Regions from separate parts of the Aliivibrio wodanis genome, predicted to be linked through region 1. Evidence: predicted binding sites of a transcription regulator. Region 1 holds the regulator's gene; each other region holds the start of a gene.
What was found. Region 1 encodes PurR, which represses purine synthesis genes. Its sites were predicted from a motif close to TNANGNAAACGTTTNCNTNA; they were not measured.
Positions count from the first base shown of each region.

Region 2: folD (bifunctional methylenetetrahydrofolate dehydrogenase/methenyltetrahydrofolate cyclohydrolase FolD) is a predicted target of PurR. The motif match lies at 4,095-4,114, and genes of this name have one in related genera.
Region 3: upp (uracil phosphoribosyltransferase) is a predicted target of PurR. The motif match lies at 1,114-1,133, and genes of this name have one in related genera.

Region 1 is NZ_JBREXA010000002.1:455,541-463,673, forward strand. It holds gene tesB (acyl-CoA thioesterase II) at 1-212, opposite strand, end outside; gene ACU5DF_RS09990 (YbaY family lipoprotein) at 525-1,022, shown strand; gene ACU5DF_RS09995 (VP0952 family biofilm-associated protein) at 1,207-1,944, shown strand; gene ACU5DF_RS10000 (sensor domain-containing diguanylate cyclase) at 1,965-3,710, opposite strand; gene ACU5DF_RS10005 (TfoX/Sxy family DNA transformation protein) at 4,033-4,620, opposite strand; cyclic di-GMP riboswitch class I at 4,746-4,832, opposite strand; gene purR (HTH-type transcriptional repressor PurR) at 4,988-6,001, opposite strand; gene torD (molecular chaperone TorD) at 6,294-6,941, opposite strand; gene torR (two-component system response regulator TorR) at 7,178-7,876, shown strand.
Region 2 is NZ_JBREXA010000002.1:177,146-185,278, forward strand. It holds gene ACU5DF_RS08745 (YeaH/YhbH family protein) at 1-971, opposite strand, end outside; gene ACU5DF_RS08750 (PrkA family serine protein kinase) at 1,049-2,983, opposite strand; gene folD (bifunctional methylenetetrahydrofolate dehydrogenase/methenyltetrahydrofolate cyclohydrolase FolD) at 3,170-4,027, opposite strand; tRNA gene ACU5DF_RS08760 (tRNA-Arg) at 4,292-4,368, shown strand; gene ACU5DF_RS08765 (protein adenylyltransferase SelO) at 4,478-5,935, shown strand; gene ACU5DF_RS08770 (DUF4136 domain-containing protein) at 6,225-6,773, opposite strand; gene cspD (cold shock domain-containing protein CspD) at 6,884-7,105, opposite strand; gene clpS (ATP-dependent Clp protease adapter ClpS) at 7,500-7,820, shown strand; gene clpA (ATP-dependent Clp protease ATP-binding subunit ClpA) at 7,864-8,133, shown strand, end outside.
Region 3 is NZ_JBREXA010000002.1:3,044,888-3,053,020, forward strand. It holds partial or broken gene purM (phosphoribosylformylglycinamidine cyclo-ligase) at 9-1,050, opposite strand; gene upp (uracil phosphoribosyltransferase) at 1,277-1,903, shown strand; gene ACU5DF_RS22165 (uracil-xanthine permease family protein) at 1,993-3,243, opposite strand; gene ACU5DF_RS22170 (DUF2066 domain-containing protein) at 3,450-4,127, shown strand; gene ACU5DF_RS22175 (DUF2066 domain-containing protein) at 4,099-4,617, shown strand; gene ACU5DF_RS22180 (DUF2069 domain-containing protein) at 4,884-5,318, opposite strand; gene arsC (arsenate reductase (glutaredoxin)) at 5,338-5,688, opposite strand; gene bepA (beta-barrel assembly-enhancing protease) at 5,706-7,160, opposite strand; gene ACU5DF_RS22195 (sulfurtransferase TusA family protein) at 7,338-7,559, shown strand; gene ACU5DF_RS22200 (AI-2E family transporter) at 7,568-8,133, shown strand, end outside.

The DNA.
Region 1 (8,133 bases):
TCAGGATCGCCAGGATAAAGAAAGTAGCTATGAAAAGAGTGCACTGTTCTATCATTATCAACGGTATAGCGAGCGGCTGAAAGCGCTTGTCCAATGACTTGCCCACCATAAACCTGTGGTAAACCAAGGTTTTCACTTTGACCTCTGAATAAGCCTTGCTCTAACTGTTCTAGTTGTAAGAGAGTTAATAATTCATTTAATGGTTTATTCATTTTTTTCCTTAATACCTTTGACGTTATTATTATATTGTGAGGGATATTTTAATTAAGTTCAATAATCTAGATGTGAAGGCTGGTGTCCACTTTTATATCAAAATGGTGTAATTTCCCCCTGACTACGTTAATTTTCTGTCAAAAGTCATTTCAACTACAAGACAGAGTGTAGTATTCGGTTTATATTTGTTTGGTTTTAATCACACAATAATTTTATACCAATGTATTCAGTAGATGACCTATTTATTGAGTTATTTAACTAATAATGAACAGTTAGTTACAGGAATTGGTATTATAAAAAGAGAGAATAAAATGAAAAAAACATTATTGATTGCTCTATCTGTGGTTACTGGAATTACAATGGCTGGCTGTAATTCAACAGATAAGACAAGCAAAGTAGTAAGTGAACAAGAAGTCATTGTGCAAGAAGATACAGCACAAGTAGTCGTTGAAGATAAGCTAGATGTTTCAGAAACGCAAACTGTTACCGGTAGCGTTGGTTACAGAGAACGCATTGCATTACCTGAAAATGCAGTAGTAACGATAACCTTAGCTGACGTTTCTTTAGCTGATGTTGCCTCTAAAGTGATTTCAGAGCAGAAATTTACAACTGCGGGTAAGTCATCACCGTTTGATTATTCTTTAGAGTTTACGACGGCTGATATTCAGGCTAATCATCGTTATTCAGTACGCGCAACAATTAAGGTTGATGGTAAGTTACGCTTTACTACAGATACAAATTACGCAGTGATTACAGATACTGCACAGACGCTACAACAAAATTTAGTGTTAAAAAGTGTTCGTCAATAAATCGAAATACATATTTGTGGATTAAAGAGGTTATGGCGACTTTTTAAAATATAGATTCATTTAAATGTAGGATACTCTCGTTTGTGATGACAGAAAGGTGAGGTGTATCCGTGATAAAAGTCGATATTGCCGCTAAACTGAAATTATACCTAAATAAACAACTCTATACCAAGGAGGGGTGGTGATGTTTCTAGCGGTGCTATCGATTTTATTAAGTTTTATATTAGTTGTCATAGGCGTTTTAGCATTTGGTGTTAGTGAGGGACAGTTACCATTTTTAGCTCTTGCTATTCCGATGTTATGGCTTATTCCTCAAGGTGGAGTGGCTACTTGGATTCTATTAGCTGGTTTTTCTCTGTTTGGTATGACTTTAAACTCTCAGCCTTTATCTCTTTCTGTTGCAGTTTGGACATTGTTTCCATTATTGATGGTGATTTTTTCTCGTCGTAAAAGCATACATTTAATTGCATTTATCGTATCTGTAGTTATTGCGATGGAGGCTGGAATAATGGCTTTACAATATGAAGAAAAATTAGATGGTAGTGCGTATTTAACTTTACTTCAAATTGTAAGTGTTGGTTTAGTGTGGATTGCAGCAAGAAGCTGGAAACCTGTGAATAGCAACGCTTGGTGGCCATTAGTGTTAGTTATCCCTTTATGGATAGGTGGCTTACAACACGCAGCGCTTGTTGCATTATCAATAACAGGATTAATTGTTTGCTTACAAAGTATTGCTCGTTCAAAATACCGTGATTGGTTGTCTATGATGTCGTGGTTATTACCGGTTATAGCTTTTAGTACGTTGGTCATCTCCCCAAAATTTGAAGTGCCAACTGCTATTATGGTGTCCTGGCTAATGATTCTGCTGATAGGTTGGGTAACTGACTTTATGATGCAGCTAGATGATGAGCCTATTGATTAGGCTCACCATTTGTTTATTTTCTATGAATTGATAGAAACGACACTGGCTTTTTCGTGTTCTTTCTTATCGATTGCTGTGGGTAAGGTAGCGTTTACTTCAATCGCTTCTTCAATCTGAGTTTCTGCATTATCCTGATTATGAATAAGATCATCATAATGGCAGGCTTGATCTCGACCGCGTCCCTTTGCTTCATATAAAGCAATATCAGCAAGTTTAGTTAAATCATCAGATTGAAGACCATTTTTAGGATAAGTAGCAATACCAATAGAGACGCCTAGTTTACCTAATGATAGATCTTTAATCGCAAGATGAAGGTCGCGAACGGACTCACATAATTTAGTTGCAACAGTAAGCGCTTCTTCAGCTCCTGTATTAGGCAAGATGATAGCTAACTCTTCACCACCAAGACGACAGATTGTATCTTCACCACGCATAGTATTGAGTAATAACGTTCCAATTGTTTTCAATACGTAATCACCAGCATCATGACCGTAGTTATCATTGAAGCGTTTAAAGTGATCAAGATCGAGCATAAGAATAGACATTTCTTGTTTGTGTCTATGCGCACGCATCAGTTCTTGGTTAATCGTTTCTTCGTAGTAACGGCGATTATACAGACCCGTTAAAGGATCACTGATGGCTTGTTCTCTTAGCTTCTCTTGTAGGTTCAAGTTAGCAAGGGCAAGGCCTAAATGTTCAGCAACGGTAAAAGCAAGCTTTTGGATATTTTCATCTAGCTCTTCTTGCTCACCAAGATAAATATGCATCATACCAATGGTATTACCATGGGCCGTTAATGGAATACAAAGTGTTTGGTCGATCCCTGTGGCTGCCATATGAGAGCAGGGTAGAGTCGTGTATTTATCATTAGCGAGATGAAATTTACCTTTACGTAACGCCCAACACTCTTCTGGAGCGTAAGTTTTGCTACCTGGCCATACTCCGCCCCAATCCAACTTAACAAGCAGTTGGTTACGAGATGAACGCATTAACGAAATAACGCCATTTACGTTACCAAGAATTCGAGGAAGGATATCTTCGACTACCATTTGAGCTTCATTAATGGAATTACAGGCAGCCAGCATAGTCGCAAGGCGGTGCAGTAATTCAATCTCTTGAGTACGCTGCTCAATACGCTCTTCTTGTTGATCTTGCTCATTCTGTACTTGCTGAGTAATAAGCTTATTACTTAATAATGATGAGCCAACAACAAGTGAAATATTAATGCCCATTAAAATCATTAGGATATTCATTAGCTCTTCTACCATTGCGTCTATACGCGTTAATGGTGTAGCTACCCTAATAATGTAAGTTTGACCTTGATAATCTAATGACTTTGCGGAATACAATAAATTTTTAAAGCGAGAAGTACTAAATCGAGTTGTGCTGCCATAACTCAGATTCTTAGCATCAACGACTTCTTTTCTGTTTAAGTGATTTTCCAGTTGTAATACGGCTTCTAAAGAGATATCACTATCTGCAATCGGCGTACCATCAGCTTTGATAATTGTGATGTGATCTTCTTTGGCTAGCTCTAGTTTAGTTTTGATATAAACGTCTAGTGCTTTTAAATCAGAAAAAGAAACTTGATCATCACTTATGTCCTTTATGACGCGTGAGATCTCTTCAGATAAACCGCCTTCAACCTTATTTTCAAGCCAATCTGACAGTGTTGAATTAAATACAAACAAGCCGAGAGTCATGGTGAAAATCATGGATATGATAGGTAAATAAAGCCATTTTTTGCTGATGGTATTTTTTTTCATTTGTCTTACCTATTGAGTCCAGTACCATCAAATGGACTGCCATTCTATATATAAGCTTTAAGAATATATTAAATTAATGTAAATTCCCAGAGAGTTTAAAGAATTAATAAGTATGATAGGCTAATTAATATAAATGAGGAATTAACATTGGTAAAATGATGATGAGTTAAGGAGTTTATATGGCTCTAGGTGGTATTCAGCGTAAGTGAATCTTAGCTAAATTATAGAAATGGTAGGCTGGTTTTGTCTCGCAGGTCAAATGTTGTACGATTATTTAGAGTAATCATACAACATAAAACCAGAGAGTTGTTGCTTTGTGATCTTACAGTTGCTTTCGTAATTCCTGTCTTGTTTCAGCAGAAACAACAGACCAATGAGTGCCTTTTATTGCGCCTTCTAGAGACCATAAAAGTTCAGCACTAACAGAGTTAGAATGGGTTTGCTGAATGGCTTTATAAGCATTTACAGAACCAATATTACGTAGCTCTTCAACAGTAGTAATGCCTGCTTTCTTAAGCATTCGTTCTGTAGCTAGTCGCAGGTTAGGCAGATCTTTAATACGTGTTGGGGCTGCAGTTTTCTGTTTTTCTTTGTCTTTTTTTGCAACGTCAAAAGCAACAACTGCTTGAATTAATATTAAATCAGGTTCTTTCCAAGACTCTGGTGAAATGGCAAAGTATTTGGTAACAACGGGAAAGCCTCGTTTTTTATAAACATAAGGTTCTAACCCTTGCTCTTTAAATAAGTTAATCGTCTCTTCACTACCTCTTAAATGAAGTTTATCTTGCACAACAAGGGCAAACATAGTGTCATCAATAAAGACACCAAAACCGCCAAACATTGAACGAGATGTGACTTTCCCAAGAGAGGAAAGAAGACGAAGTGAATCTTTTAGTATTGGTTTATCCATTGCAATAATTCTCGGTTAGTTAAGTCTATGTCACTAAACAACTGAGCCCGAGGAAATACTAGCAAGTTTAAAGCCCAACATTGTTATATTTAGGTAAAATAACAACATCGAGTGGAATACTTACCATCGGCAACCCCGCTACCATATATATATAAATACGTAGGCCGGAAGCTTTGCGTCCTATGCTTTCACATAGTTTGCCCTGTTTGTGACATCATTGATGATATAGCAATCAACAAAGGGAGTGACTGCAAAAACTCAATAATGTGATATTGGTTCATAAAAACAAGGGTCATTTCTGTTAACTCAGTTCAGGTTTTCAATAAAACCTGAACTTATGACTTGATTTTTATAGAACTCTAGTTTGTTATTTGGTTCTATTATGAACACTATTACGAGAAACAACGGCTGGTTGCATTTCAAAAATACGGCGTTCATGATGTTTATCTTTTATACGCTCGAGTAAAATTTCAACTGCCGTTTTTCCAACTCTTCGTTTTGGTTGGTGGATAGTTGTTAAAGGAGGTGAAAAGTAAGCCGATAATTCAATATTGTCATAGCCAATTACAGAAATATCTTCTGGAACTTTTAACCCTGATTGTTGAATCTTACTGATGGCGGCTAACGCCATAATATCATTAAAACAAAATAGAGCAGTAGGGCGATCTTTTGCTTCGGTTGCTAATACTTTCTCAACTGCTTTTGCTGCTGAAGAGCATTCAAAATCACCTTCTAAAATCCATTCAGGATTAGAATCTAAATTTGCTTCGGAAAGTGCTCGGTGAAAACCATGAACACGTTCTTTACAAGTCAACTTATCTAATTGTCCTGTGATACAAGCAATGTTAGTGTGACCATTTTCTATTAAGTGTTTTGTTGCAAGGTATCCACCTTCTTCAGAGTTATCTATGATTTTATCTGTATGAGGGCTATCAGGTCCCCAATCCATAACAACCATTGGTAATTCGGTATTTTTTTCAAGCAAGGCTAAAAGTTGTTCATTTAGGTCTGAACACATAACCAACAACCCATCAACACGTTTTTCAGAAAGCATACGAAGGTAGTGTTTTTGTTTGTCTAGATCACCTTCAGTATTACACATGAATAAAGTGTAACCTTGTTTATAACAATAGTTTTCAACACCATGCATAACTTCGGCAAAAAAGGGATTGAAAGATTGAGTTACTAACATGCCAATAGTACGAGTAGTATTACATTTTAAACTGCGAGCAACAGCACTTGGTGCATAATTTAACTCTTCAACGGCTTCCCATACACGTTTTTGTGTTGCTTCTGCAACAAAGCGTGTTTTGTTAATTACGTGAGAGACGGTTGTTGTCGACACTGTTGCTAATTTTGCGACGTCTTTAATTGTAGCCATATAAGAGCCTTAAATAGTGATTAAGGGGCTATTTATGTTCCAGCAAATTGTTTTGCTCTATAGAGAACTGATGGAAGATAAATAGGCCCTAAATATCATATGATTAATGATATGGTATAAATAAAAAAACCGCTTTAAAATGCGGTTTTCATTTTATGTTCAAATTTTATCGTTTGCGTTCACATTTTATATGTAAAGCATAGTGCAAACAATTATTGATTTCATAAATTTTATTTGTAACCTGATTTACATCACGTAGTTATTTATTTATGTCATCAATAAAGGCTGTTTTTTACTCACCAGTAAGAAATAGCATGTCTAATTGTAAAAATGTCACAAGAAAATGGGTAACTGCAGCATAGAAACCAAACTCATCACGCTCTTTACAGATTTGGCTGAATCGTGGTGTCCAAGATAATAATTGCTCATTAATAAAATTTTGTTGAGCTGTCATATAAAGCTCAAAGTCTTCCTCTGATGACTGTTGGTTTGTCATCACAATTAGATTACCTAGAAAATCAAGTTCTATTGCAATATGATCAGCAGGCTCATTAAATTCTGCTTTTTGTGCAATATTATACTTTGTAAGTAGCTCACGCATATCTTGCGCTGGTTTAGCATTAAGCAGACCTGATTTATCAAGGTATAGTGAAGCATAAGGCAAAGCACTACTTTTATCTGAACCTAAAAAGGCTTCACAGAAATCAGCTGATAACTCAAGTTGAGCGCCTTCACGAGTTTGTAATTGATTTAATTTATCAATTAAAGTATTTACAGAAGCGGTAAGTTCTGGTGTTTCTGCTAAATTTGATAAAAACGTACGGATTTCAAAGCTGTTATATTGTTCTATTTGTTCTTCTGTTAACTCACTTGCTAATAAGCTAGATAGCCACCAGTAAATTTCGGCACGTTGTTCATTAAATGCAGTTAGATCGTTCATGTATATTTTGCTCCAAGAAATTTATGTGAGAATTGTACTGGATAAGTATGAAAAGGAATAGCACCTATCATTAACAGGGTGTATAAAGATATTTGTAAAGGTTACAACTCAATTTTTGTTTGATAATTGTTTTGAATCAAATAATTTACAGAAATATCAATTGAGAATTGGCATTATTACAAAATATGAATAGAATAAGAAAAGAACCATCCAATATAACCATAAAAGAGAATATTATGAGCTATCACATTTTAGTTGTTGAAGACGAAGTGGTAACTCGCTCTAAACTTGTAGGCTACTTTGAAGCCGAGGGATATCAAGTGAGCGAGGCTGAAACAGGGGCAGAAATGCGAACTATTTTGGCTGAACAAAAAGTTGATTTAATTATGCTTGATATAAACCTACCAGGAGAGGATGGTTTATTGTTGGCACGTGAACTACGTAGCCAATCTAATATTGGTATTATTCTTGTTACAGGACGAACTGATAGTATTGATCGTATTGTAGGGCTTGAAATGGGTGCTGATGATTACGTCACAAAACCAGTAGAGCTACGTGAGTTATTAGTTCGAGTTAAGAATTTATTTTGGCGTATGTCATTAGCGAATGAACCAGTAGAATTAGATGAATCTAATGTCGTTCGCTTTGGTGAGTGGACTTTCGATATTCAGCGCCGTGCACTATCAAATAGCGGTGAGCCAGTTAAATTAACAAAAGCTGAGTACGAGTTGCTAGTAGCACTTTCTTCATATCCGAATACGGTATTATCTCGTGAACGTATTTTGAATATGATCAGTCATCGTGTCGATGCTCCCAATGATAGAACAATTGATGTGTTGATTCGAAGAATGCGAGCGAAAATGGAAGTTGATCCAAAAAATCCACAGATATTTGTTACCGTTCATGGTGAAGGATATATGTTCGCCGGAGATTAGTGGTTAAAACCCCAAAAAAGTTAAATAAAGCCATTCATTTTAAGTGAGTGGCTTTTTTATGCCTATAATTTAATAATAGTAATCAATCTAATTCTGTTCATGATTCAAACGTTTTAAGATCTTTAAGTGAGCAGCTCTATACTGTAGATAGCATGTCAAGAATACGGTACGACTGATAAGGTAACTACTTAAACAGTAGTTGCAGCCTTTTAGTTATTTTTATAAAGTTATCAATAAGAGTCCTAGACTCCGTCTAT
Region 2 (8,133 bases), 280 kb from region 1:
TTCATTAATCTTAATGCACTGGATACCATTGTTCCTCCCGTTTCTTGGGAGTAGAAAAAGTCGTGTTCATTAACTTCTTTTGCTTGAGTATGATGACGAATAAAAACAACTTCGACATTTTCATAGGTACGAGTAAGGAAAAGATAAAGCAGTACATAAAAACGTTTGGCAATGTCTTTTGTTGCTTGATCCATTGAGCCTGACACGTCCATTAAACAGAACATTACCGCCTGACTTGATGGAATAGGGGTGCGCTCGTAATTTTTATAACGTAAATCAAAAGAATCAATATAAGGCACGTGCTTAATTCTTTCTCGTAATGTTTCGATTTCTTCTTTCATCTTACGTACAGAGAGAGGTTGAGCTGGTTCGCTGTTTTTAATCTCTTCTAACTCTTTTTCTAATTCAGCAAGCAGTCGTTTTTTTCCTGCCGTCATGGCGGTTCTACGGGCAAGAGATTGTTGTAATGAACGAACAATATCGATATTAGAAGGGACGCCAGCCGTTTGGTAGCCTGCTCGATGGGTTTCCCACTCTGTAATTTTCTGAACTTGATTCTTTTCTAAATTAGGTAGTTCAAGTTCTTCAAATAAAATATCTAAATATTCATCTTTGGAAATTTGAAAACTAAACTCATCTTCGCCTTCTCCATCAGCGCTGGCATCGCCGTCTCCAGCACCACTGCCACTGCCACCTTGTGGGCGTTCAATTTTATCGCCTTTGATGAATTGTTCATTACCAGGAAGCACGCGTTCACGTATTCCACCTTGTCCTTGATGGAAAGCAGGCTCAGAGATATCTCCCTTAGGTATCGAGATACTTTCACCGCCTTCTATGTTTGTCACTGAACGCTGATTAACGGCATCAGAGACGGCACGTTTAATTTGTTCTTGATGACGGCGGATAAAGCGCTGTCTATTCACGGTACTTTTCTTTTTCCCGTTTAATCTTCTATCAATAAATTGAGCCATTAGTTACCCCTTATTTTGCTAGGGGCAGCCCATTAAGTAATGAGCTGCAACATAATCTCGAAAATAAAAGAGTTTTATTATGAAGATTTACGTACACGTAAGTACCATTCTGCCAAAAGGCGAACTTGCTTTCTGGTGTAGCCTTTTTCCATCATTCGAGCGACAAAATCGTCGTGTTTTTTCTGATCATCGGTGGATGTTTTGCCATTAAAGGAAATCACAGGCAGTAGATCTTCAGTATTTGAGAACATTTTCTTCTCAATAACGACACGCAGTTTTTCGTAACTTGTCCATATTGGATTTTGGCCATTATTATTGGCTTTAGCCCGCAGAACAAAATTTACGATTTCGTTTCGGAAATCTTTTGGGTTACTTATTCCAGCAGTTTTCTCTATTTTTTCTAGCTCATCATTAAGGGCTGAGCGGTCAAATAATTGTCCGGTATCTGGGTCACGGAACTCTTGGTCTTGTATCCAAAAATCGGCATAGACAACATAGCGGTCAAAGATGTTCTGACCATATTCTGAGTAAGATTCGAGATAAGCGGTTTGGATCTCTTTGCCAATAAACTCTATGTATTTAGGCACTAAGAAACCTTTTACAAATTCGGTGTACTTATCTGCAATGTCTTGAGCAAACTGTTCACGCTCAATTTGTTGTTCAATGACGTAGAAGAGGTGAACAGGATTTGCTGCAACTTCAGTTTGATCAAAATTAAATACGCGTGAAAGGATCTTAAAGGAGAATCGAGTTGATAAGCCTGACATCCCTTCATCGACTCCGGCGAAGTCTTTATATTCTTGGTAACTTTTGGCTTTTGGATCGGTATCTTTTAGTGTTTCACCATCATAAACACGCATTTTAGAGAACAGTGATGAATTTTCAGGATCTTTAAGGCGAGACAATATAGAGAACTGAGCCAAAATATCTAAGGTACTTGGGGCACAAGGGGCATGATAAAGCTCACTGTGTTCAAGTAGTTTTTGGTAAATTCGAACTTCTTCTGAAACACGTAAACAATAAGGGACTTTGACGATATAAACCCTATCTAAAAAGGCTTCATTGTTTTTATTGTTTCGAAAAGTTTGCCATTCTGACTCATTTGAGTGCGCTAAAATCATGCCATCAAAAGGCAGGGCTGATAATCCTTCTGTACCGTTGAAGTTACCTTCTTGTGTTGCTGTTAGTAGAGGGTGAAGTACTTTGATTGGCGCTTTAAACATCTCTACAAACTCCATTAAGCCTTGGTTGGCTTTACATAAGGAGCCTGAGTAACTATATGCATCGGGGTCATCTTGGGCAAAATGCTCTAATTGACGAATATCTACTTTACCAACAAGAGATGAGATATCTTGATTGTTTTCATCACCCGGTTCGGTTTTTGCTATCCCGATTTGGTCGATAATTGATGGGTGAACTTTGATCACTTTAAATTTGGTAATGTCACCACCGAACTCATGTAATCGCTTTGCTGCCCACGGAGACATAATTGAACGTAGGTTGCGAGGTTCAATACCGTATTCTTTTTTTAGTAACTCGCCATCTTCTGTGACATCAAATAAACAGAAAGGGTGGTCGTTGACAGGGCTTCGTTCTCCATTAGCACTCAAGACATAAATGGGTAACTTCTGCATTAAGCTTTTTAGTTTTTCAGCTAATGATGATTTACCGCCACCTACTGGACCTAATAGGTAAAGCACTTGTTTGCGCTCTTCTAGACCTTGAGCGGCATGCTTAAGATAAGAAACAATTTGTTCAATTGGCTCCTCCATACCATAGAAGTCTTTAAAGGTCTCATAGCGAGAGATGACACGATTAGAAAAAATACGACTCAGCTGAGGATCAAGTGCAGTGTCGATTACTTCTGGTTCACCAATGGCGATAAGAAGCCTTTCTGCTGCATTTGCATAAGCACTTTTGTCGTTACTACATAATGACAAGAAATCCTGCAGTGATATTTCTTCATCTTTTGCTGCTTCATAACGGGCTTGATAGTGGTCAAAAATACTCATATCCATTTCCTCTTGTCGTCCATAGTTCGAATCGTTCTTATCTAAGGTTAGTAACTAAACCCTTATTTTGTCCAAGAAAAAACCGAAAATAGAATGAAAATTAATCGAGAAATGTGGTAATGCGCAGGTATAAAAAAGGCGAACCTTAAAAAGCTCGCCTATTGATATTTCTATCACTTTATTTGTTTATTTGCTGTGGTATTGCTCACAAGCTAATAAGGTATTCTCAATCAAACTAGCCACTGTCATTGGGCCAACACCACCAGGAACAGGAGTGATATAGCTTGCTTTTGTTTTTGCGACATCATATTCAACGTCACCAATTAATTTACCTGAATCTAAGCGATTAATGCCAACATCGACCACAACCGCACCTTCTTTTATCCACTCGCCAGGGATGAAGTTTGGTTTACCTACTGCAACGACAACAAGGTCGGCTTGACGAATATGATGCTCAAGATCTTTTGTGAATCGGTGACAGGTGGTGGTGGTACAGCCTGCAAGAAGTAACTCTAACGTCATTGGACGACCAACGATGTTTGATGCACCAACAACAACCGCGTGCATTCCACGTACTTGAATATTGTAACGATCAAGCAGAGTGATAATACCTTTTGGGGTGCATGAGCGTAATTTTGGAATACGTTGAGAAAGACGGCCTACATTGTATGGGTGGAAGCCATCGACGTCTTTTTCTGGGTCAATACGCTCTAAAATTTTAGTACTGTCCATTCCTGCAGGAAGAGGAAGTTGAACTAAAATACCATCAATTTCAGCATCTTGATTTAATGTGTCAATAATAGACAGCAATTCAGCTTCTGTTGTTGTCGTTGGTAAATCATAAGATTTTGAAATAAAGCCGACTTCTTCACAAGCTCGACGTTTACTTCCAACATAAACTTGAGAGGCAGGATCTTGTCCTACTAATACTACGGCTAGCCCTGGAGCACGTAATCCGGCTTCTACGCGAGCTTTAACACGAGCCCCAACTTCTGAGCGAACAGTTTGGGAGATAAGTTTTCCATCGATAATTTGAGCGGTCATAATAATCCTATACAAGGGCTTTGACTGATTGACGTGCGTATTGTCTCAGAATTAAATAGTAATAGCTAGACGCAAACGATTGCTTTCTCCGTTTGTGAAGTTATAAAAATAATAGTACTCATAAATATGCTATTGAACATGAAGTTAAAGGCCTATATTTAATCAAACAATAGGCAATCTGCTTTATTTTTCAGCATTCAGTAAGATAATGATAAGAAAAGGATTGATCTGTTTTCGTATATTCGTATAATCCTACCCCATAGAGCGCCCTTAGCTCAGCTGGATAGAGCACCTCCCTTCTAAGGAGGTGGTCGAAGGTTCGAATCCTTCAGGGCGTACCAAATTGAAAAGGCCGCATTAACCTCATGGTTAGTGCGGCTTTTTTCATTTCTGTTATATCATTTATCAATATGCTAGCGTTACGACATTGCTCGTTAATGGAATACACAAATGTCTTTTTGGAACGCTTTTTCGATTACTACTCGTTACTCTGAATTACCTCGTTGTCTCTTTACTCAAGTAAATCCTAGTCCGTTAGATAATACGCGCTGGATTATGTGGAATAGTGAGTTAGCGGAGCAATTTGGTCTGCCTCTAATCCCAGAGAATGCACCTGAATTATTGTCTGCATTTTCGGGTGATAATCTTCCTTCTGTTTTTTCTCCTTTAGCAATGAAATATGCGGGGCATCAATTTGGTAGTTACAATCCAGATCTCGGAGATGGACGAGGACTTTTATTGGGTGAACTTGCTGATAAATCAGGAGTTAGTTTCGATCTTCACCTCAAAGGTGCTGGTCGAACGCCGTATTCACGCACTGGTGATGGCCGTGCGGTATTACGCTCTACTATCCGAGAGTATTTGTGTAGTGAGGCGATGGCAGGCTTAGGGATCCCAACAACAAGAGCATTAGGGATGATGACCAGTGATACTCCTGTCTTTAGAGAGGGTTACGAAACGGGAGCCTTACTTATTAGAGTCGCAGAGACTCATATTCGATTTGGGCATTTTGAACATCTTTTTTATTCCTATTTATTGGCAGAGCAAAAATTATTAGCGGATAAAGTAATTGAATGGCATTTCCCTGATTGTGCTCATTCTGATAAACCTTACGCAGCTATGTTTAATGAGATTGTTGATCGTACTGCTTATATGATTGCGCAATGGCAGGCGGTTGGTTTTGCTCACGGTGTAATGAATACCGATAACATGTCGATTATTGGTCAAACCTTTGATTATGGTCCTTTTGGTTTTCTTGATGATTATGAACCTGGTTATATTTGTAATCATTCTGATTATCAAGGGCGTTATGCCTTTAATCAGCAACCAAGAATTGGCTTGTGGAACTTGTCAGCTCTGGCGCATTCTCTATCCCCATTAATTGATAAGTCAGATTTAGAGTCCTCTTTAGATCAATATGAAACGCAGCTTCACGGTTACTTTAGTCAATTAATGAGAGATAAATTGGGACTCCTTTCTAAGCATGAAGGAGACAGTCGCTTATTTGAATCAATGTTTGAGTTGTTGTCACAAAATGCGGTGGATTACACTCTATTTATGCGAACACTTTCTTATTTGGATAGTAAAGATAAGCAAACAATTGTCGATCTGTTTGTTGACCGAGAAGCAGCAACGTTGTGGGTGGATTTATATTTAACCCGCTGTGAATTGGAAGAGGATAGCGTTGAACTTCGTTGTGAGAAAATGAGAGGGTTCAATCCTAAATATATTCTTAGAAATTATTTGGCGCAGCAGGCTATTGATAAAGCTCAACAGGGCGATTTTAGTGAGTTAGAAATATTATTGTTATTATTAGAAAAGCCATTTGAAGAACATACTGAGTTTAGACAATATGCTCAATTACCTCCTGAATGGGGTAAGAAAATGGAGATTAGTTGTTCTTCTTAATTGCTCTTTAATAATGGTAATTAAAGTATTTACACGAATTTGTTATAAAAAAAGCAGCTAATTACAGCTGCTTTTTTTATTTTAAATTGGCAATTTTTTGTTTCTTTTCGTTTAGAGCGATAAGAGCATTAAAAAGAGACAGTTTATTATTTTTTTCGAAGATATTTCGTTTTGACTTAATCATGAGCTTTGGACTTCTTTAATTGGGATAGAAGTAAGATACGGGACGCTCATTTGTAAATCAATTGTTAATTATTGGTTGCAGTATAGTGTATCTTAATTGTGTGATCTAAGTATTGTTTTTTAAGCTATTAAACATAAAATTCAGTAATTCGCTGATAGCTTTTTCTTTTTGGTTACTCTTCTCTATGTTGGTATAGCCTTGAGCAAGTGCTGACCATGAAGGGGAAAGCTGACTTGGTAAGAAGATAGCGATAAAAATACTGGCTTTATTATTTCCCTCGGAATCTAGAGGCTGTAAGCCTGCAAGTAGCCCTGTTTTGTTAAGGATTTGTGAGTCACTTATTTTTGTATCAACACCTAAGCCATAACCAATATAAAAATCGGCTTGTATTGCATTATCTGTGTAGGTGAAGCCTTTTTGCTCCAATTTATTTTTTAAGGATAAAATAAATTGTTGTTCTACTTCATTATTATTGAGTGTTGAATTTAAATAATTAGCATTGATTGTCGGGTGCCAAGTAAAACTTTTTTTGTCTGATAGTACTTCGGTGATATTACCTGTTGTAACTATATTGATGGTACTTTTTTCTTGGTGAGCTTCTGACACGCAACCATTAAGAAAAAATAATAAAGCAAAAGAAATTAAATATTTCAAAATAGGGACCTAACAAAGAAAGATGGAAAGAAATGAGAGTATTTCTGAGGAGATAGGTTCAAAAAAGGTGAGTAATAAATACTCACCTTTTAGAACGTTGATAGAGAAGCCTATTTAACTGCTTCACATTCAAGTGGTTTTATTTCACTAGCATGAAAACCTTTAGGGCCTTCATGAATCTCATAGGTGACGGCTTGCCCTGCTTTTAATGTTCGGTAGCCATCCATTTCTATAGTGGAATAGTGTGCAAAAATATCACCGTCTTCACCTTCAGGACAAATGAAGCCAAACCCTTTGGCGTTATTGAACCATTTAACTGTACCTGTTGCCATGCTATACATCCCTCTGCATTTTTAATTACCTAGCATAATGGTTATCAATTAAACATTTGTTTAATTGATAACCACTACTCGTACACTTTATTAAATCTAAAGAGGGAGTCAAGAACAAATTGTTCACTTTTGTAACATTTGTGTTTAATATCATATTTAAGATTAACAATATTATCAGTAATATCAATTTGATAAATAAAGTGGTTATAAAGAAAAAAACACTCTATTCTTTATTTTAGTATCGTTGTTGTTTATATTCGATTAGACAATAATTAAGTGAATAAGAACACTAAAATAGCATCTTTTGTTTGATGTAGCCCTTAGACTAGATTAGGCTAAAGTGAGATGCTTTGAAGTATCAATAATATTATTTAGCTGAAAATTAGTTGTCGAAATGAGTAAATTATATGAATGGGTTTCTCCTGATTCAGATGTTCTGGAATTGGAGAAAACAGGGTTAAAACCACCGCCAATGTATAAAGTGGTTTTGAATAATGATGATTACACTCCTATGGAGTTTGTTGTTGAAATTTTAGATAAATTTTTTTCCATGGATTTGGAGAAAGCGACACAATTAATGCTTACAGTGCATTATGAAGGGAAAGCAGTATGTGGGGTTTTTACTGCTGAAGTTGCTGAAACAAAAGTTGCGCAAGTTAATACGTATTCGCGTGATAATGAGCACCCACTACTGTGTACAATGGAGCAAGCGTAAGTTTGTTCGTTACACCATTATTTGGTGTTTTGGGAGGGTTCCTATGTTAAATAAAGAATTAGAAGCAAGTTTGAACAGTGCGTTTGCTCGTGCACGTGAAAAGCGTCATGAATTTATGACAGTAGAGCACCTACTATTTGCTCTATTAGAGAACCCATCAGCTCATGAGGCATTGTTAGCTTGTCATACTGACTTAGATGCTTTAGCTGCTGAGATCGATGAATTCATTACACAAACTACACCATTAATTCCTGTTGATGACGAAAGCCGTGAAACACAGCCAACGCTAAGTTTTCAGCGTGTTCTTCAACGT
Region 3 (8,133 bases), 2.6 Mb from region 1:
AAACCCGATTAACGGATCTCAACTTGTTCTTCACCTTGCTCTGCAACAGCAACTTCACCGATAACCCAAGCGTTTTCGCCTTCAGCATTCAGTAAAGCAACCGCTTGTTCAGCTTGTTCTTTTGGAAGGGCAACAACAAGACCTACACCACAGTTAAAGGTGCGGTACATTTCGTAAGTATCCACGTTGCCTTTTTCTTGTAGCCAGTTAAAGATAGCAGGCCATTCCCAGCTCTTACCATCAACAACCGCTTTAGTACCTTCAGGAAGTACGCGTGGGATATTTTCCCAGAAACCACCACCAGTAATATGAGAGATAGCATGAATGTCATGCTCTGCAATCATTTTAAGTGCTGATTTAATGTAGATTTTCGTTGGTTCGATTAAATGGTCTGCAATCGTTTTACCGTTTAATTCTTCAGTAAGATCAGCGTTTGATACTTCAAGAATTTTACGGATCAACGAATAGCCATTTGAGTGAGGGCCACTAGAGCCAACAGCGATTAATGCATCACCGGCTGCTACTTTTGTGCCATCGATGATGTCTTCTTTTTCAACAACACCCACACAGAAACCAGCTACATCGTAATCTTCGCCTTCATACATACCTGGCATTTTCAGCAGTTTCACCACCGATTAATGCACAACCAGCTTGAATACAACCTTCACCGATGCCTGTAACTACTTCAGCAGCTACATCAATATCAAGTTTTCCTGTTGCATAATAATCAAGGAAGAACAGAGGTTCGCCGCCTTGAACAATTAGGTCGTTTACACACATCGCCACTAAGTCGATACCAATAGTATCGTGCTTGTTTAGGTCTAAAGCTAAACGAAGCTTAGTACCAACGCCATCAGTACCCGAAACTAAAACAGGTTGCTTGTATTTCGTTGGAAGTTCACATAACGCACCAAAACCACCAATGCCACCCATTACTTCTGGGCGACGAGTACGTTTTACTACGCCTTTAATTCGATCAACAAGTGCATTACCAGCATCAATGTCTACGCCAGCATCTTTGTAGCTAAGAGAAGTTTTGTTGTCGCTCACGGTGGTGTCCTCGCCATAGGTTGGATTTCAAAAATCCGCGCCATTCTAACAGCACAATATAAAAGAGGGAAACGTTTGCGTAAGGAAATTTGCATAAATTTTGTAATAAAAAATAATAAATTTGGTAAACAACTTCTAGCGTTATAATTTATTTTACTATTTCGTCATTTTTTAATAGAAAAATATGTATAATTAAAGGGTTTGATTAATGTATCTGGAGTCAGAAATGAAAGTTGTTGAAGTAAAACACCCGCTAATAAAACATAAAATTGGTTTAATGCGTGAAGGCGAGATCAGTACTAAGCGTTTTCGTGAATTAGCAACAGAAGTAGGCAGCCTACTTACTTATGAAGCAACATCAGATTTTGAAACAGAAAAAGTAACTATCAATGGCTGGAATGGCCCTGTTGAAGTTGACCAAATTAAAGGTAAAAAAGTAACAGTTGTGCCAATTCTTCGTGCAGGCCTTGGCATGATGGATGGCGTACTTGAGCATATCCCAAGTGCACGTATTAGTGTTGTTGGTATTTACCGTGATGAAGAAACGCTTGAGCCAGTACCTTACTTTAACAAGTTAGCGTCTAACATCGATGAGCGTATTGCTTTAGTTGTTGACCCAATGCTAGCGACTGGCGGCTCTATGATCGCAACGCTTGATCTTCTAAAAGAGAAAGGCTGTAAGAACTTTAAAATCCTTGTTCTTGTTGCTGCTCCAGAAGGCATTGCTGCATTAGAAAAAGCACACCCAGATGTTGAGCTTTACACTGCCGCTATCGATGAAAAATTGAATGATAAAGGTTACATCATTCCAGGTCTTGGCGATGCTGGTGATAAGATCTTCGGTACTAAGTAATAATCTAGATCTTTAGCTTAGAAACTTACACCTTAAGAATTAAAAAAGGCTTGATGAATTAACCATCAAGCCTTTTTCTTTACCTAGAATTATTTATCATCTTCCATTTGAGCATTGTCGACAACGTGGCTTTCACCTAAGTCATCAGGTAGGATCAAATTAAGCGCAATAGCTACAATTCCACAAAGACTTACGCCTTGTAAGTTAAAGTCACCAATACCTACTGCCATGCCGCCAATACCAAAAACTAACGTCACACCAACAATTGTTAGGTTACGTGCTTTATGTAAATCAACTTGGTTTTTAATCAGCGTATTTAGACCTACCGTAGCGATAGAACCAAACAGTAAAATCATAATGCCTCCCATAACCGGTACAGGGATCGTCTGTAACATAGCCCCTAATTTTCCAACCAGAGCAAGTACAATGGCGCACACAGCAGCCCATGTCATGATCACTGGGTTGAATGCTTTGGTTAGCATTACAGCACCAGTAACTTCACTGTAAGTCGTATTTGGTGGCGCGCCGATAAGAGAGGCTGCCATTGTTGCAATACCATCACCCGTAATTGTGCGATGTAAACCTGGTTTTTTCAGGTAATCTTTTCCGGTTACGTTTGAGATTGCCAGCATATCGCCAACATGTTCAACTGCCGGTGCGATAGCTACTGGGATCATAAATAAGATCGCATTGATATTAAATTCAGGGTAAGTGAAGTTAGGTAGAGCAAACCAAGCGGCTTGATGTACGGGAGTAAAATCGACGATACCAAAAATTAAGCTTAAGGAGTAACCAACAATAATGCCTGACAGGATAGGCAGTAGCTTAAAGAAGCCTTTAGAGAAAACACTCACGCCAATAGTGGTAAATAATGAGGCAGCAGCAATCCAAAAAGCAAGTTGCCCATCAACAAGCTGAAACGCACCATCGCCAGTTTTACCTAATGCCATATTTACAGCGGTAGGGGCTAAGCCTAAACCGATCACCATAATTACAGGGCCAACCACCACAGGAGGCAGTAGTTTATGAATAAATGCGACACCTCGAACTTTAATTACTGCACCTAATAAGACATAAACTAAACCCGCGACCATTAATCCACCCATAGTGGCAGGTATTCCCCAGGTTTGGGTTCCATAAATAATAGGAGCGATAAAAGCAAAGGAAGAAGCAAGAAAGATAGGGACAGAGCGACGAGTAACTAATTGAAAGAGAAGGGTACCAACACCAGCACCAAAAAGAGCGACGTTAGGATCTAAACCTGTAAGCAGTGGAACAAGAACAAGAGCACCAAATGCAACGAACAGCATTTGAAAACCCTGGAATAAATTGTATAGCATTTCCATTTCCAGTAATGAATTTGAGGGATTCTATCACTAATCAATTAATAAATATCTTGATTTAGCTCGTGAAAAAATCAAACTTTTTAGAAAAGTACCACTCTAATCTTTTGAAATTTAGATCTGGGTTGATCCGCCCCCTTGCTGAATAAAGGGATAGCCCTTATTATCAGCGGTAAATTATAAAAGTATTTATAGGTTGTTTGATGTTACGTATTTTGTGTTTAGTCATTTGTATGATGAGCGGTTCTGTTTTTGCACAACAGCCAAGTGATCTTTATCATACAGAAGTGCAATTAACTGAGTCGGATAAAGCGGAAGGTTTGGCTAAAAAAGAAGGCTTAATCAATGTGTTGATTAAGGTATCAGGTCAGAAAGAAATTGCTCAAAACGAGGTGATTAAAAAAGCATTAGTACGAAGTGACCGTTATGTTACACAAGTTAGCTTTGTGGAATATGATAATGCTTCTCGTGCGATTAAATTAGGCTATAACTCTAAAATGGTGTTAAGCCTATTAACTCAAGCAGAACAAAGCATTTGGGAAACGCCACGCAAACCAGTATTAGTATGGGTTGTGAATGAACATAATTATCAAAAAAGTATTATTTGGGAGCAATCAAATAATAGCTTAATTGGGCGTATTAAAGGTGCTGCTAATGAACGCGGCTTACCAGTAATGTTCCCTGTTGGTGATTTTGATGACGTTACCTCTATTGAAATAACAGATTTATGGGGTAATTTTAAAAAGCCAATTGCAGATGCAAGTGAGCGATATAACCCTCAAGCAGTTTTAGTTGTTAAAGTTCGTGGTAATAGCTCAACATGGACATTGTTTGATACGATGCCGCAGTACCTTGTTAATACTGCAAAAAAAACCAGTTGAAGGACGTGCATCTGGTGCATTTCAATTAACAACAATGGTTAATGATGTAAGTGATTATTTTGCCGCAAACTACACGAAACATTTAGGTGCGGTAGCGAGTCAGTCTGAAGTTGTTTCGATTAATGGTATCCATACCACTCGTGATTTTTTTAAAATAGAGAAGCAATTAAAACAGATGAATTCAGTAGCCAATGTTCAGGTGAATACGATTCAAGGAGATAAAGTGACCTATACATTGAGTTTATTAGGAAGCTATCAACAATTTAATGATGAATTGCTAAGTAAAAATTCACGTATAACACTTACTCTACAAGCTATGGAAACGGAAGAATTGTTGCAGCCAGAGTCAACCGAAAGTAATGTTTTCTTACAGAGTAAAGCTACTGAGACATCGACAGTAGAAGATACAACTATAATGACAGATCTTGATAAGGTTGCAGAAGAGTCATTACCTTTGGTGCATGAGTATCAGTTCAATTCGAATAATTAGTAGTTCGTAACAAGATCAGCCAACAACGAATAATAAAAAGGTGACTATCGAGTCACCTTTTTATTATTCAGCATTCTAGTTATACCAATCACAGTAAGTAAGTGATCTGAAATAGCGAAGGGAAAATGCTTGAGAACAAGGCGAAATTCTTCGATAAGTAGTTATTCTACAATCAAACATTTCAACGCAGTTATCGAGTATTTTAACCAGTTAGGATGATCAGTTATTTACTACGATTGGTATTATATCACTTCAAGTAATTGAACTTACTCATTTTCAGTGTATTTTGCTTTTTCTATTTTTTCTACTTCAGATAAACGCTTTAGTTTTAGTCCTAATTCTTTACCTCGAAGACGAGCGTAATAAATATTACCCACAAAAGCACCGCTAGTTAGAATAACTTCAACTAATGCTAAATAACGTTCACCTTCATCTAGCCAAAGAATGCTTAAACCGTGTAGAAAATAGAACATTAAAATAAAGTTTGCCCATGCATGAGTATAAGGCTTACCCTGAATGATCCCCTTTAGTGGAAAAAGCATTGGAATAACCCATACCACCATAACCCCATACGGATTAATCAGTGGGTGAGGAGAAAGGGTACTATGCCAAAGCGCAACAAAGGCAAGTAATGCTAAGTTGCAAAATAGGGCAAGAAAACGATAGCGCTTTGTTTCTGCGCTCATTTCAACTGAATCCATGTTAGTTTCCTGCTTAAAACTATAAAATATCTAAAACTTGTTCAGGTGGACGTCCTATTTTAGCTTGGTTGTTATGAACAACAATAGGGCGCTCAATCAGTTTTGCTGTTTGTGCCATCGCTTCAAATAATTGTTCGTCAGTAACAGAGCTATCATCTAGGCCTTGTTCTTTATATTCAGTCTCTTTAGTTCGCATCATGTTACGAACAGAGTTAAAACCCAGCTGAGAAAATAAAGTTTTTAATTCAGTAACACTAGGTGTTTCATCAAGATATTTTACAACGATAGGAGTAATCCCTTTTTCTTCTAATAGTGCCATAGTTTCACGGCTTTTTGAGCAACGAGGGTTGTGGTAAATTACAACAGACATACTTTTTCCTTTTTTAATTATAACGCGCTAAAACGTTCACGAGAGAGACGTAATTGATCAATTCTAGCGTCGTACCTTGCTTGATCTAAACTTCCATACTCAACCAATTGACTTGCTTGAGTGTAATTACTGAGGGCTTTATTCCACATGCCTTTGAGCGCATAGATTTCAGCCCTTGCTGCCAATTCTCCATCAGTGCTACCATTATCATGGTAAGCCTTAGATAATAACTGCCATCCCGTTGGGTCTTCAGGGTTATCATGCGTATAACGTTGTAAAATGCGAACGGCTTCAGCGGGTTTATTTGATTCAGACAAAGCATGAGCATAATTAATGGCGAGTACAGGGTTATTGGGTAATTGTACCAAGCCATTTTCTAATCGCGTCAGCGCTTGTTGATTCTTTTTGGTGTAAAGATCTAAATCGGTGGCAGCATCAATATAAAACGTATTAAGGGGATCATTCTTTAATAAGGTATCCATGAGAGGTTGCGCTTTATCGTACTGTTTTGAATCGATATAAACTAACGCTTTACCATAATTTAGAGCGTTTTTAATGTCACTATTATGCGTTTTTGACTTACGAGAAAACCAATCTAATGCGGCATTGCTATCAATTCCGGCAAATCGAGCGACAATACGTGAGCGAGCAAGGTGGTAACGTAGAGAGGTATTGACTCGACGCATTGGATATTGTTGAGCTCTTTCGCGACTATCCGTAATACGAGACGTTGGTAATGGATGGGTTAACAACATTGCAGGAGGAGTGCTTGCATAACGATATTGGTCTGCTAAGCGAGAGAAAAATCGAGGCATGGCAGCAACCTCAAATCCTGATTTTGCCAAAGTATCAATACCGAACCTATCTGCTTCTTTTTCATTACTTCGAGTGTAGTTTATTGAGCTTTGCATCGCTCCCGCTGTTGTAGCATGAATAGCTGCTATTCCGGCTTCTGGTGCAGCTATAGCCAATAACAATGATCCCACAAGAGCGGCGATAGTAGCGGGAGAACGTCTTGCTTGGTCTTCCATACTACGAGCTAAGTGACGTTGAGTTATATGAGCAATTTCATGAGCAACAACCGAGGCTAATTCACTTTCTGATTGTGCGTGTAAAAATAATCCAGAATGGAGAGCAACATAACCACCAAAAAAAGCAAAGGCGTTAATTTCTCGATTATTAATTAAGAAAAAATGGAAAGGTGTTTTCACATCACTAGCATTAGCAACTAAGCGATGACCAAGATCCTGAACATATTCTGCTAAAACTGGATCATTAATGACAGGTTGGCTTGCTCGAAGCATGCGCATATACGCATCACCATAAATTAATTCTTGGTCAATCGTTAACGTTGATGCGGCTGTTGTGCCGATATCAGGTAAATTTAAATCGTTATTTGCATAAGCTGGGAGGTTGCTTGTCAATAATGAGGTGATCAGTAAACAACTGGCCAGTCTTTTTAATTTGAACATGTCGTATTTACAAATCCTTTTTAATAACACTCTGTTTATCAAGAGCTCTGTTATAAAGAGATAATAACTCAATCTTGAATGATAAGAGTACCAAAATGAAAATAGGTTTCTTTTTTGTATGAATTATGTGATTTATACTCTTCCAATTGAAATCTATCATATCTACAGAGTTGCAGAATGGAAACCCGAACTTTAGATTTATCACACTACCGTTGCCCTATGTCGCTGCTTTTAGCGAAACGTACCACTCAATCTTTAGTGCAAAACGAGAAATTAGACATCAAAGTCGTCGACAAAACATCGTTAACCGATATCATAAAGTACTTTGAGTACAATGCATTTGATATTCATGTAGAGCATGGGGAGTCATGTTCATTATTAACCGTTAATAAAAAGTAGAACTTAATATGTTAGATATGGTTACACAGTGGTATAAACGCCGCTTTTCAGATCCACACGCCGTTAGCCTAGTTGCCATTCTTATTGTTGGGTTTATTACGATTTACTTCTTTGGTCACTTAATTGCTCCATTACTAGTGGCTATTGTTTTAGCGTATTTACTAGAATGGCCAGTGGCTAAGCTCAGTAAGTTTGGGATACCAAGAACGCTTTCAGTTATGTTAGTTATTATTTTGTTTATTAGCGTAATGCTCATGGCTGTGTTTGGTCTAGTACCGACGATTTGGAATCAGGTCGGTAATTTGATTAATGATATGCCATCAATGTTTAATGGTTTACATCACTTCCTATCCAGTCTTCCTGAGCGTTATCCTGAATTAATTCAACCTCAATCAATTGATACCTTGTTAGAAACGCTACGCGGTAAAGCGCTTGGTATGGGGGAAAGCATGGTAAAAGGGTCACTTGCTTCATTGGTGAGTATAGCGGCTTTAGGTGTATATTTAATTTTGGTTCCATTACTGGTTTTCTTTTTATTAAAAGATAAAGAAGAAATGGTCAGTACAATGAGTAA